Regions from separate parts of the Paenibacillus germinis genome, predicted to be linked through region 3. Evidence: riboswitches for the same ligand, from Rfam matches in the RefSeq annotation. Region 3 holds a riboswitch; each other region holds the start of a gene.
The links. A riboswitch is a leader RNA that binds a small molecule or an ion and turns the genes downstream of it on or off. The one in region 3 is predicted to bind ZMP and ZTP.
Positions count from the first base shown of each region.

Region 1 (4,314 bases), on a different contig from region 3:
TTATCTTCTTCAAGCATAAACTCCACTTTACGGTGCCAATAGACATGGGAGATGAGTTTAATAGTCACATCACGAAAAGCCACTGCATCACCCCTTCCATTCTGAAATAAAGTATATGTTTATTGTAACTGTCTGCATGTTCATTGGAAATAGGATATTCTACAATGAAATTAAAGATATCCTACAAACTAGTGAGGTGCTAAGTTATGAAGCATGAAATCGTTCAATCAGACATAACCGTAGTCGGTGGAGGATTAGCAGGTGTTTGTGCGGCAGTCGCTGCAGCTCGGTTAGGCCAAACTGTCTCTCTCGTCCAAAATCGTCCTGTCCTTGGCGGTAATGCCAGCAGCGAAGTTCGCGTCTGGGTATGCGGCGCTACTTCCCACGGTGTACATCGAAATGCTAGAGAAACCGGTATCATGGGTGAACTATTTGTGGAGAACCAGTACCGCAATATCGACGGAAACCCTTATATCTGGGACCTGATCGTATTGGAAAAAGTCAAAGCAGAGAAGAATATCACTTTGTTCTTGAACACGGATGTCCATGAAGTCCACGCCGATGGTGACGAGACCAATCGAACAATTCGTTCTGTCACAGGTTGGATGATGGGATCTGAACGACGTATTCGTTTCGATAGCCGTGTGTACCTTGATTGCACAGGCGACGGATTAGTCGGTTTCCTTGCAGGTGCGAAATATCGCATTGGACGTGAAGCCCAAGAGGAGTTTAATGAGGAATGGGCACCGCTCGTCGCGGACGATATTACACTTGGAAGCACCCTGCTGTTTTATACAAAAGACGCGGGTCGACCGGTCAAATATATCGCACCAAGCTTCGCAAAAGACATCACACAAACCACCATTCCCATGAAACGCGTCATTCGCAGCGGAGATAATGGCTGCTCTTATTGGTGGATTGAGTGGGGCGGTGAGCATGATGTTGTACATGAAAATGAGCGAATCCGGGATGAGTTGTCCTCCGTCATCTATGGCATTTGGGATTATATCAAAAATTCCGGTAAATTCGAGAGTGAAAACCTGACGCTCGAATGGATCGGCTCCATTCCTGGGAAAAGGGAATATCGTCGTTTCGTTGGGGACTACGTGCTCAATCAGAACGATATCATCGCGCAGGAGCAGTTTGAAGACCGTGTCGCTTTCGGTGGCTGGTCCATCGATTTACATCCACCGCAAGGGATGTACGCCACAGCCAAAGGATCTAAACATATGCATATGGACGGCAATTATCATATCCCGTTCCGTTCCCTCTACTCCGTCAACGTGACGAATATGCTGATGGCGGGACGCAACATCAGCGCGTCCCACGTGGCCTTTGGTACGACTCGCGTCATGGCGACATGTGCCGTGATAGGCGAAGCCGCGGGCACAGGAGCTGCGCTCTGCGCGGCAAAGGGCGTCTCCCCTCGTGAGCTGCACAGCAGCCACTTAAGCGAGCTTCAACAGACGCTGCTTCGACAGGATGCAGCCGTCCTCGGTCTGAAGAACGCGGATGCGGCAGACCTCGTGCTCCGCGCTGAGATGACAGCGTCCAGCACCCTAACGCGGCTTGCGCTCGAGCAATCTGCGTCGTTGCTGCCGCTGATCGCGCATGTGGCGCTTCTCGTGCCGGCAGATCCGTTCATTGACGGCATCGAGCTGCTGCTGGATGCTTCAGAGGCTACCGAGCTGACAGTCGAGCTCTGGAGCACTGGGAAGCCGCAGAACTACGTCCCACATACACAGGTGACGTCCATTCAGGTAGCTGTAGCCGAGGGTTCTCAGCAGTGGGTAAAGGCTTCCCTTTCTTGGCATCCTGAAACCGCTCAGAATGCTTTTATCATTCTCAGAAGCAACCCGGCGCTTTCTGTCCATCTATCCGCCAGACCACAAACGGGTGTGCTTTCCTTCAAGCATGATGCTGCATCAAAAGATGCCGTAGATTTTGGTGATATGCATCATCATCAGCCGGTCATTGATTGGAGCGCGAAAGCATTCATTCGGAAGCCAATCTGCTTCCGACTGCTCGCTCCCACATCCGCGTTCGCAGCCGACAAAGCCGCCGATGGGTATAAGCGTCCTTACGGAGGCCCTCATCTTTGGTCATCGGCTGGCCTTGAGGTCTCGCAACCAGAGTGGCTTGAAGCCAGTTGGCCGGAGGCTGTCCGGATTCGCACTGTACATCTCACTTTCAATGACGACGTGAACGAAGATTTAATTAATTTGCATCATCATCGGACGGAATTCGAGATCATTCCTGAACTGGTCAAAGACTATAAACTTCAGGCCTTCATCGGCGGCGACTGGACAACAGTGGCGGAGGGGCTCGATAATCATACGCGCAGGCATGTCCATCTTTTGCCGGAAGCTGTTACGACTGATCGACTTCGTGTGGTCGTTGAAGCGACGAACGGGACGGAACGGGCAGAGATTGTTGAAATTCGTTGTTATAGTTGATAGAAGGAAATCAACAGCATCCATAAATCATTTTAAGAGTTGCATATTCCATAACCTGCCATTATGATTAAATCAATTAAAAGTTGATGTGTGACTGGCGAAGCATGGATACCCATGAGGAAGCACATTGATGTGACAGCCGTACGCCTGGGCAGAGGTAAGGGGGATTCATCCCCCTTACCTCTTTGTGTTTTTACAAACAAATGAAGGGTTGAGGGTAAAATGAATGCAGACAAATTAATCTTGGATGGTACACGTGTAGCGAAAAGCATAAACGAATCTTTAGTCAAAAGAATCAACCAACTGTCTGTAAGAGGTATCCTCCCATGTTTAGCGACGATACTTGTTGGAGATGACCCTTCTTCCGAAACCTATGTACGTATGAAAAGCAGCGCATGTAAGCGGCTAGGCATTGATTCCAGACGAATCCACCTAAATAAAGCAACTACGACAGAGGAACTTATTGCCGTTATCCAACAATTAAACGAAGATCCTCAGGTCCATGGTATTTTATTGCAGCATCCGGTTCCACACCATATTGATGAAAGAGCCGCGTTTGAAGCCATTCAGATCGAAAAAGATGTGGATGGCGTTACCATGCTGGGCTTTGCTCAAAATGCTTTTGGAATGGCCAGCTTTCCATCCTGTACCCCAGCCGCTATTCTAGCTATTCTCGATTATTATCAGATTCCAATTGAAGGCAAGCACGCGGTAATCGTTGGTCGGAGTCCTATTCTAGGTAAACCCGTATCACTTATGCTGCTGAATAGAAACGCAACCGTAACCATTTGCCATTCAAAAACAAATAATCTCCCCCTAATCATCGGATTAGCTGATATTGTTGTTGCAGCCGTTGGTAAACCTGCATTTATTCAAGGAGCCTGGATTAAGGAAGGTGCTGTCGTTTTGGATGCTGGATATAATGCTGGCAACATTGGCGATGTCGATTTCGATGCTTGTCACAAAAAGGCGAGTGCAATTACCCCTGTCCCTGCTGGAATTGGTCCAGTGACCATCGCGACGCTGCTCAAACATACCGTTCTTGCTGCCGAAAAAAGTAAAATAACAACTTGAGTTTGCGACATTCTTTTTTCTAAAATAGGTCTTAATAACCCTTGTTTAACCTTACATGGTGTGTTATATTAAAAGTGCGTCAAATCAAGGTTTCCACTTCAAAAAGTTGACATAGGAGTGATACAAATGGGCAACAATTCCGTGCAAATCCCGCAAGGTGAAGAATTGATTCGTGTGGAAATGACGGTTAAGGAAGCGCTTGCACTGACAGGCACTAAATTTAACCAAAACCACAAATTAGAGACAGATGCGATAAAGAAGGTTAAACAATCCTTAGAAGATAAATTGCTGACACCGAACCATTAATCCATACCTATTCAGAGCTCAGCCCTGACGGACGATTCCAACTCGTTCGCGGGGCTTTTTAATTTTATCGCATCAAATTCGGCCGATTGCTTATAATAATCTCGCAGCTCAAAAATCCTACATTTTAAGGAGTGAACAACCATGTCTGAATCTCATAAAAAAACAGGACAATCCAAAAAAAATACAACGGCACGTGCACAAGATCAGAAAACCAACAAGAAAGGTTAGAGTTAACGGCAACATTTGACATCACAGCTCAGCCCTGACGAACGATCTTTAATCGCTCGCGGGGTTTTTATTTTTTTCGTATCAAATTCAGCCGATTGCTTATAATAATCTCGCACCGCACAAAATCCTACATTTCAAGGAGTGAACAACCATTTCAGAATCTCATAAGCAGCAAGGACAATCCAGAAAAAATACAACAACACGCACAACGGATCAGAGAAGCAATAAGAAAGGTAAGAACTAACGACAT
Region 1 covers NZ_WHOC01000070.1:145,343-149,656, forward strand. Annotated here, with positions in the region: gene GC102_RS40320 (helix-turn-helix domain-containing protein) at 1-83, opposite strand, end outside; gene GC102_RS14045 (FAD-dependent oxidoreductase) at 207-2,456, shown strand; ZMP/ZTP riboswitch at 2,537-2,616, shown strand; gene GC102_RS14050 (bifunctional 5,10-methylenetetrahydrofolate dehydrogenase/5,10-methenyltetrahydrofolate cyclohydrolase) at 2,679-3,530, shown strand; gene GC102_RS14055 (hypothetical protein) at 3,657-3,836, shown strand.
Region 1: another riboswitch for ZMP and ZTP. It lies ahead of GC102_RS14050 (bifunctional 5,10-methylenetetrahydrofolate dehydrogenase/5,10-methenyltetrahydrofolate cyclohydrolase); the one in region 3 lies ahead of GC102_RS10295 (DJ-1/PfpI family protein).

Region 2 (4,314 bases), on a different contig from region 3:
TGCATTCACTGGGCTACCGTGTGTTAAGTGACCACCATGTGCCAGGTTCATACCTAGTACTGTATCACCAGGGTTTAGGGCTGCCAAGTAAACAGCCATGTTAGCTTGTGCGCCGGAATGCGGTTGAACGTTCGCGTGCTCAGCACCGAAAAGCTCTTTTGCACGATCGCGAGCGATATCTTCTACGATGTCTACGTGCTCGCAGCCGCCATAGTATCTTTTGCCTGGGTAGCCTTCTGCATATTTGTTCGTTAACACTGTACCCATAGCTTCAAGAACAGCTTGGCTAACGATGTTTTCGGATGCAATAAGCTCAATTTTGTCACGTTGGCGGGCAAGCTCAAGGTTCATGGCTGCTACAATTTTAGGATCTTGTTTGCTCAAAAAGTTTGTCATATTAAATTCCTCCTACAGAGTAGTTTTATCTGTTAAGTCTTAATTCCTTTTGATAGTTAAAAAGTTTAACAATCTGCATCGAGTGCGGCTGTTTGATAGAGTTGTTCCGCTTCATCGGGTAGGTAGACAGCTCTTGTACCGCCAATCAGCTTAGGCCGGGTAAAAGCCATTGTGACATAGGCATGGCCAATGTTGCGCACTGGCGGTCTTGCTGGCACAGCAACTGGGCGCAGATGCATCCCGATGAGCGTGCTGCCAATATCGATTCCGGCATGTGCCTGAATCGTCTCGACAACAACTGGCTTCGCGAAATGGCGATACGCATAGGAGGCCATCGAACCTCCGGCCCTTGGCACCGGAATGACAGAGACTGGCACAAGCTGAGGCGCATGCGATAGCAGCTCTTCCTCAATAACGATTGCACGGTTCAAATGCTCGCAGCATTGAAAGGCTAAGTGCAGCCCGAACTCGTGGCTTATGCGCTGCGCCGTTTCAAAGATCGGCTTAGCTGCATCCAGCGTACCCGATGTACCGATCCTATGCCCGAGAATTTCACTCGTGCTCGTTCCGATAATCAGAATGTGACCTGATCTTAGATTGCCGACTTTGACCAATTCCCGAAGATTCGTTTCCAAAGCCTCGGCAATATTAGAAAGAATGGAATCTGTCATCGTGATCCCTCGCTTCTGGAATTTTCCGTTAGGAGATATTCTATGGATGCAATGTGAAACGGTCTTCGATACTTTGCACTTTGTTAATGCGATTCTGGTGGCGAACACCTTGGGAAAACTCGGTTTCGAGCCAAATTTTCACGATTTCCTCAGCTACACCCGGGCCAATAACACGTTCCCCTAAGGCAAGTACGTTCGTATCATTGTGCTCCCGCGTCGCTTTCGCTGAAAAAAGATCATGTACAAGTGCACAGCGGATGCCCGGAACCTTATTCGCGGCAATTGACATCCCGATACCGGTTCCGCAAATCAGAATACCTTTGTCAGCTTCACCTGAAACTACTTGCTCACAAACTTTAAGCGCATAGTCGGGATAATCGACCGAATCTGCACAGCTGCAGCCGTAATCGACGACTTGGTGACCTAATGACTCAATAAAAGGAATGATAACATCTTTCAAACGATAGCCTGCATGATCCGCACCTAAAGCAATTTTCATGAATAGAACGCTCCTTTGCTTGTTCGAAATTCGACCATCCTATTATATCCCAAAGCTCACCAGAAAACGAAAAAAAGAGCGGACACGCTAGAAAACGCGCGTTGCTCTTTTGCCCAGGCGACCGGCCGTATAGCTCAATGCTCCATTGTGGTTACTCCCACTCGTCGCCAGTTACATTGAGTCTTGATTGATACCTCTATTTTATCGCATTCTACCCCATGTGTAAAGATGTATCCGCAATTCATATATCTAGAACCTGAGTTATTTGGAACCTTCGTTTCGTGCACGTATTTTATGAACCAATTTATCTAAACTCCCGCTGATTTCCTCAGCCGTTTGTCGGTAAATCTCTATGGAGCCTCCGAACGGGTCAGAAATGTCAAAGTCAGGAATCGCATGTTCAAGTTTAAAAATCCGGCTTCTTTCTTCTATAGACACTGCTTGCGAAAGAGCTTGCTTGAGCTGAAGCTCCGTAACGAGCTGCTCCCTTTCCTCAATCGCCTGTAAAATATGAGCGTCATCCTCGACGTACTCTTTGAGCGTAAATGTTTTCTCAATCGCACCCGGAAACCGCTGGATGACCGTACGCTTATGACCCATCGTCATGGTCAAAATGAGATCAGCCCAATTCACTTCAGACTCTTGGATCGCCAAAGAACTAATGGAATCCTTGAAACCCGCTTCCTGTAAAAGCGATGCACTATTTCGGGAGATTGGACCGCCCGTCACCGCGGACACCCCTGCTGAACGAACCTCCGCCGCAAGCCCTTCTTGGTGCACCCTGATACGCAGCAAACCTTCTGCTAATGGACTGCGGCACGTATTTCCTGTACAGACAAATAGAATTCGCAACATGATTCCCTCCTAAGAGCTTTCCGTAGGAAAGCTAACTTCGTAAGCATAAACTGAGTTTTGCATAGCAAAACTTTCTTCGTAAGCATAATCTAAGACGAATACTTTTCTATACCCCTATTGTATCATAGTAAAAATTTGATCCCAAACGTGAGCAAAATAAGCCCGCCAAACGCCTCGCCATACTCGCCTACCCAGCCGCTTACCCGCCTACCCACCATTAAACCGGCGATGGAAAGCAAACCCCCAAACAGACCAAATATCAGCACCGTCAACAAAATATCCGTAGCAAACATACCAAGAGATACACCCACAGAGAATGAATCAATACTAACACTAAGTGAGAAGATCGTCAGGCCCAAAATTGACCTATGATCAAAAGAAGTCGCTTCTTCTCCACGAATCGAACTATACACCATATGCGAACCCAGCAGAATGAGCAAACATCCCCCAGCGGCTGTAGCGACATTACCAAGCAGCGAAGAAACATATTGCCCCATAAACATACCCATTAAAGGCATGAGGACGTGGAAAACAGCAATTACGACGCTTATTTTCATAATATCAATTAAACGAATACCCTTCATCCCTATGCCAATCCCTAAGGAAAAAGCATCCAGGCCCAAAGCAATCGCCATAATAATAATTGTTACCAGCTGCCCAAATTCTACCCCAGATGCGAGCATAGTGCTATCCCCCTTGTCCACGTTTCTCTCTCAAGATATGCGGACAAACAGGGAATCATGCTAGCTAAACACGTACAAGCCGATGACCGGCTGCTTTACGAAGTCGATTCATAATCGCACGGCCAATCCCCGTTTCTGGACAGCCCTCTGCAGCAATATATTGAACGCCTTCTTGATCAAATTGCCTTAACGCAGCATAAAGATCCTGAGCGATTGTTTCCGGTTGCGATAACGATCCACAGGCAATAACCAAATCAGCATGGTAACGAGAAGCTCTCTCCTCAAATGTAAGAATACCCGTTGACTCACCTCGTGCCTTGGCGGCATCAATATCTTTTTGGATCCATTCAGTAACAGTTTCTAGATCTCCACCTTGAACGATATGCATAAATCCTTTTGGTGCGTAATGTGTGTACTTCATCCCTGGAGCACGCGGTGTTTCGGAATCTTGTACCTCTTCCCGCTCTGGCTCATGAATCCGTATGGCAGGCAGTGCCGATTGCAGCTGCTCTGCCGTAACGCCGCCAGGGCGCAAAATGTAAAGCTCACCGGCTACAAGCTCGATCACAGTCGACTCGACACCAACCCCAGTTGCACCACCATCCACAATCCCGCCAATAAGACCATCTAAATCATCTCTGACATGAGATGCGAGTGTTGGACTAGGTCTGCCTGAGCTATTGGCACTCGGCGCGGCTATGGGAAGTCCCGCTTCACGAAGAAGCTGCAAAGCCACAGGATGATCCGGAATTCGCACACCCACAGTCTTAAGACCAGCGGTTACTAACGGCGAAATGCCACCTGTTTTCACAGGCAGCACAATGGTAAGAGGACCTGGCCAGAAAACCCCCATAAGCTGGCGATGATCCTCTGTTACACGATTAGATAGAATTAAACATGAGAGCTGTTCGACATCAGCAATGTGAACAATCAGCGGGTTATCTGAAGGCCGACCTTTCGCAGAGAAAATCCTTTCGACAGCTGCCGTATTCGTAGCGTCTGCCCCAAGACCATATACAGTCTCTGTAGGAAAGGCTACTGTTTCACCACTTCGGAGAAGCAGGGCAGCTTCAGCTAAATCCCCACCTATCTCGGTCCCAATACCCTGATCCACTTTCCAGTATTTTGTCACGATCATCTATCATCCTAACTTCAAAATAAAATTCTGATCCTAATGGCAACTGGTGACTTTTCTTAGCTGAACCACGAT
Region 2 covers NZ_WHOC01000164.1:48,302-52,615, forward strand. Annotated here, with positions in the region: gene glyA (serine hydroxymethyltransferase) at 1-396, opposite strand, end outside; gene GC102_RS31975 (TIGR01440 family protein) at 462-1,067, opposite strand; gene rpiB (ribose 5-phosphate isomerase B) at 1,108-1,566, opposite strand; ZMP/ZTP riboswitch at 1,671-1,751, opposite strand; gene GC102_RS31985 (low molecular weight protein arginine phosphatase) at 1,828-2,421, opposite strand; gene GC102_RS31990 (manganese efflux pump MntP) at 2,544-3,104, opposite strand; gene GC102_RS31995 (L-threonylcarbamoyladenylate synthase) at 3,169-4,242, opposite strand; gene spoIIR (stage II sporulation protein R) at 4,299-4,314, opposite strand, start outside.
Region 2: another riboswitch for ZMP and ZTP. It lies ahead of rpiB (ribose 5-phosphate isomerase B); the one in region 3 lies ahead of GC102_RS10295 (DJ-1/PfpI family protein).

Region 3 (4,314 bases):
TTCATGCCTACTTTTTTTCAAAGCGAACGGATGAATACTTTACTTGGTCAGATCGGTTTTGTTGTCGAGTACATAGTTCCTGGTTGTTTACTACTGTATGTATGGATACATGATCGTTTGGGGTGGAGGAAGCACTTATGAACAAGCGGCCGCTGTACGTTTTGATTATTTTCATGATTATTATCGTTATTGTTCCGGGGTGCAGTGACCGGTTGGATATGGAAGATTCCACAAACAACCTCGCTCTTGGCATGGATCTCGATAAAGACAACAACTTGCTTGTATTTTTGAATAGCCCTTCTTACGGTAGAGATATCAAGAAGAAAACATTAGAAGTTGAAGTGAAATCGCTAACGATTCGTCAATCGAGAGAGCAGCAAGATGAATTTGCACCGGGTGTAATTACAGGAAGAAAGGTTCAAGTCATGCTTATCGGGAAACGCATCTTGGAACATGAAGACTGGTTCCGGATACTTGACGTCTTTTTTCGTGATATGAAAAATCCATTAACACCTAGAATCATCGCAGTCGATGGATCTATTTCCGATATTATATATCTACATCCGAAAGATCAGCCGATGTTACCTTTATTGTTGCGGGGGATGGTCGATACGAAGAGCGCTCGATCAGAAACGGCAAAAACAACACTACAGCAGCTGCATTGGCAAATGTATGAGAAGGGGGTTACGCCCTATATGTCCGAAATTCAGTTAGACAAGGCCAAACAGATCAGGCTGGTTGGCATAATGCTGCTTGATCATAAAGGGAAATATAAAACCTCGTTGAATACAGAGGAAACCGGTTTACTTCAAATATTGAATAAAAATGCCAAGAAACCTGTTAGCTTTACACTTCCGATTCCTGGTGAGAAGAAGAGCGGTCCATTCCATACAGACCATTTAAGTATATCGGTTCAAGGAATGAAAACGAAAATAAAAACCTCGTATAAGCAGAACAAGTTTCGGTTCGATATCAACATTAAAATGCCAGCCGGTATTACTGAACTTTTATTCCCTTTTAATGTACGAAAGAATGGAAAAGAGTTAGAGAAAATGATTTCTGAACATATGCAAAAGCAATTCGATAACCTCATCAAAAACATACAGAAGCATCAAATCGACCCAATCGGGCTTGGTCTCTACGCTCGGGCCCACGAATATAGTCAATACAAGAAAGTGGAGGATCATTGGGGAGAAGAGCTGTCGAAGGCGGACATTCACGTTTCCGTTAAGGTGATCATAGGAAGTATGGGGCCCGTGAAGTGACTGGTCTTGGAGCAGGCACCCTTTTTGACAAAAAGTAGAAAAGGTTTTGAAGTAAAAATTTGCGTTTTTTTCTTCGTGCCTTTACACTTAAAACAAAAATGGAGTGGTGAAATGAGTAAAGGTAGAGTTTGGAACAAGGGTAAACGCAACGGAGGTGGCGGACCAGCGGCTGGAACAGGTTATAAGGAAAAGCTCGCGGCCACCATGCAAGCGGAGGGTAAATCGGTCGAGGTTATCGATCTTAAGAATCCGATTAATCAGGTTCAACGTATGAATCGTGAGAACTGGGTTGAGCGACCGGTTCGCGTAAATCGTGAACAACCTAAAAAATAAGGCAGATAAGCCTATCCAGACACTTTATGAGTGCTGGGTGGGCTTATTTATTTGTTGCGGGTCATTTGGGGAGGCGGAACTTAGCCATTGTTAAGAAGGGGAGAAGCACGGCTACACTAAAGAAGTTCGACGAGTTCGACAGCGAATGGCAATTCGTACTCGGCTCGAGTGAGATTGTGGATACAAAATACAGGCATAACAGCTGGGAAGTGATTGTGTTTTCTTGGTATTTGGTCTTCCGGTTGATCTGGGGAATGAGGGGGAGGAAATTGTTGTACGGCGTACAACAATTTCTATCATTTCGACTGAGTTAAGGTGAAGATGTTGTATTTTGTACAAAAATATAGCTGTGTTTCCTGCTAAAAAGCTACTTTCGGCTGGAATTGTTGTATTTTGTGCAACAATCGCTAGGAAAACGTGGATTCGCTAGGGAAATGTTGTATGAAGTGCAACAACACCCATACTCTCACTTTAGCTCTCTACAAAGGCAAGTGTATTCCGTTTATCCTTTTTGAGTAGCTTAATCACTCCAAACTCACTTTAGAAATCTGCCCCGCTTGATAGTAAGGGTAGTCCATCTTTTGTTGAACTTGCTGTGCGAAATCTGAGTCAGTGAGCGATTCAATAACGAATAATCCTAAGTCAATAGAGGCCGAAACGCCGCCACCGGTAAAGAGATTCCCGTCTCTGACGATTCGTTTTTTAACGACTTCGGAACAGTAAGGCGTCAATAACTCATAGGCGGAGGGATTTGTGGTTGCCTTTTTTCCATGTAGGAATCCGGCAGCACCTAGTAACAACGCACCTGTACACACAGAAACTTTGTATGTCACATTACCTGAGGTTTGGAGCCAAGTGATGAAGGCAGCGTCGAATCTAAGGCTTCTCGTTGCAAATCCGCCAGGTACGAACAGGAGATCATAAACCGATAGATCGGGATAGACATGTGTTACCTTGACGGTTAAGCCTCGGTCGTCCGTAATTTCCTCCTTATTGGAGCAGAAATCCCAAGTGACGTTCTCTTTAGCCCCCAAAATGCCCATCCATGTGATAGCTTCAAAGAAGCCAGCAAAGTCTAACGTTGTCATTCCATCGAATAGTACAAATGCGATTTTCATAAACAGCCACCTGACCTTTCAATTGTCATAAAAGCACAAAAAAGCATTTGATTAAGGATCAAATACTTTGCCCAGGCGTCCGGCTGTTTACAATGTGCTCCCTCATGGTTATCCATGTTTACGCCAGTCACACATCGGTTTAATTTCTATAATCTTACAATTTCCCTCACCGAAATTCAATATCTTTTTTCGAGTGACGACAATGACTTAAACCCTTCACGTCCCCATATGAATGGAAGAGGCGTTCGTTGCGCACCTCATAAAGGCCGACAAGCGGGGAGGGAATTACATAGTGAAATCGGTATTTAAGCTTGAAGTAGAGGAAGCGAAGGTCATGATCGCAGCAGGCATACAAGCGGCAATAGAAGCGAATGCAGCCGAAACGATATGTATCGTAGACGATGGCGGGTATCTAATTGCATTAGAAAGAATGAATGGCGCTCGCAATACGAGCCCGGAAATCGCCATAGCTAAGGCGTTTACAGCTAGCGGTCATAGGCGTTCTACGCATTTGTTCAATCAGCCCGGTGGTCCAGCGACTATCCATGGTGAGGCATTTGGTATTCATGCGATGATGCCTGGTAAATTTGCTATTTTCGTCGGGGGGCTTCCGATTGTGGTGAACGGGAGTGTCATTGGCGGAGTTGGTGTAAGTGGAGGGAATGGAGAGGATGACATTGCGGTGGGGGTTGCGGCGTTAAAGGCGCTGCAGTCTTATCTGGGTAATGCGTACGAAGTCATGACAGAGCCTGATATAAAGAAATAGGCGTCATTCAAATAGGAAAGGCCCCAATCCCTCCAATGAAAGAGAGAACGGGGCTTATTTTTAACCCATAAGGCTTCTTACGTACTGAAAAGTTTCGTCAAGCGTATCATCAGCAAGCTGTTCTAAAGAGATATCGATGCCTGGCTTTGCCCGGTACAGCTTCTCCAAGAACGATTTCGTTTGGAAAATACCCTTACCAGATCGTACCTCTTTTAGCTTGTCGTTTTGAATGACAACATCCTTAAGATGGGCGAGGACAATCCGGTCACCGAAAGCAGCAAAGGCCTGATCCAGAAAAACTTCTTGCGATTCAACAGCAGCGGGTGGCAGTAGATTCACTGGATCAAATACAACCCCCAGATTACTGGATGGAACCTCATCCAAAATCCGGACCATTTTATCGCAGCTAGATAATGTGTGAGTGAATACCGGTTCGAGTCCGATGAAGACACCCCAACGTTCCGCTTCCTCTGCCAATTCTTCAATTGTTTGCTTGAGGATCTCCCAACCAATAGCCTCATAACGCTCGGAATCCTGCGAGAGGTACGTCGTTAAGTCAGCTGTTTCCGTCGCAACGATAGAGGTACCAAAGTCTCTGGCAAAACGCAGATGCTCTTTGAAACGGTTAATTTCATGACGCCGCTGCTGCGGATCTGGATGAATCGGGTTGATATAACAGCCAAGCACGCCAATCCGGATACCAGCACGGTGGAAGTGCTCGCCAATGTGGTTGGCAAGAGCAGGGCTGAGCCTGCCGAGGCTGGTGTCAAAATCACTGATTGCTTTGCTGAGTGCCAGTTGAACGAAGTCAATGCCTCGTCCGCTTAGCTTC
Region 3 covers NZ_WHOC01000048.1:72,081-76,394, reverse strand. Annotated here, with positions in the region: gene GC102_RS10315 (GerAB/ArcD/ProY family transporter) at 1-141, shown strand, start outside; gene GC102_RS10310 (Ger(x)C family spore germination protein) at 138-1,265, shown strand; gene GC102_RS10305 (hypothetical protein) at 1,377-1,598, shown strand; gene GC102_RS10300 (hypothetical protein) at 1,625-1,912, shown strand; gene GC102_RS10295 (DJ-1/PfpI family protein) at 2,123-2,716, opposite strand; ZMP/ZTP riboswitch at 2,779-2,857, opposite strand; gene GC102_RS10290 (GlcG/HbpS family heme-binding protein) at 3,009-3,482, shown strand; gene GC102_RS10285 (sugar phosphate isomerase/epimerase family protein) at 3,543-4,314, opposite strand, start outside.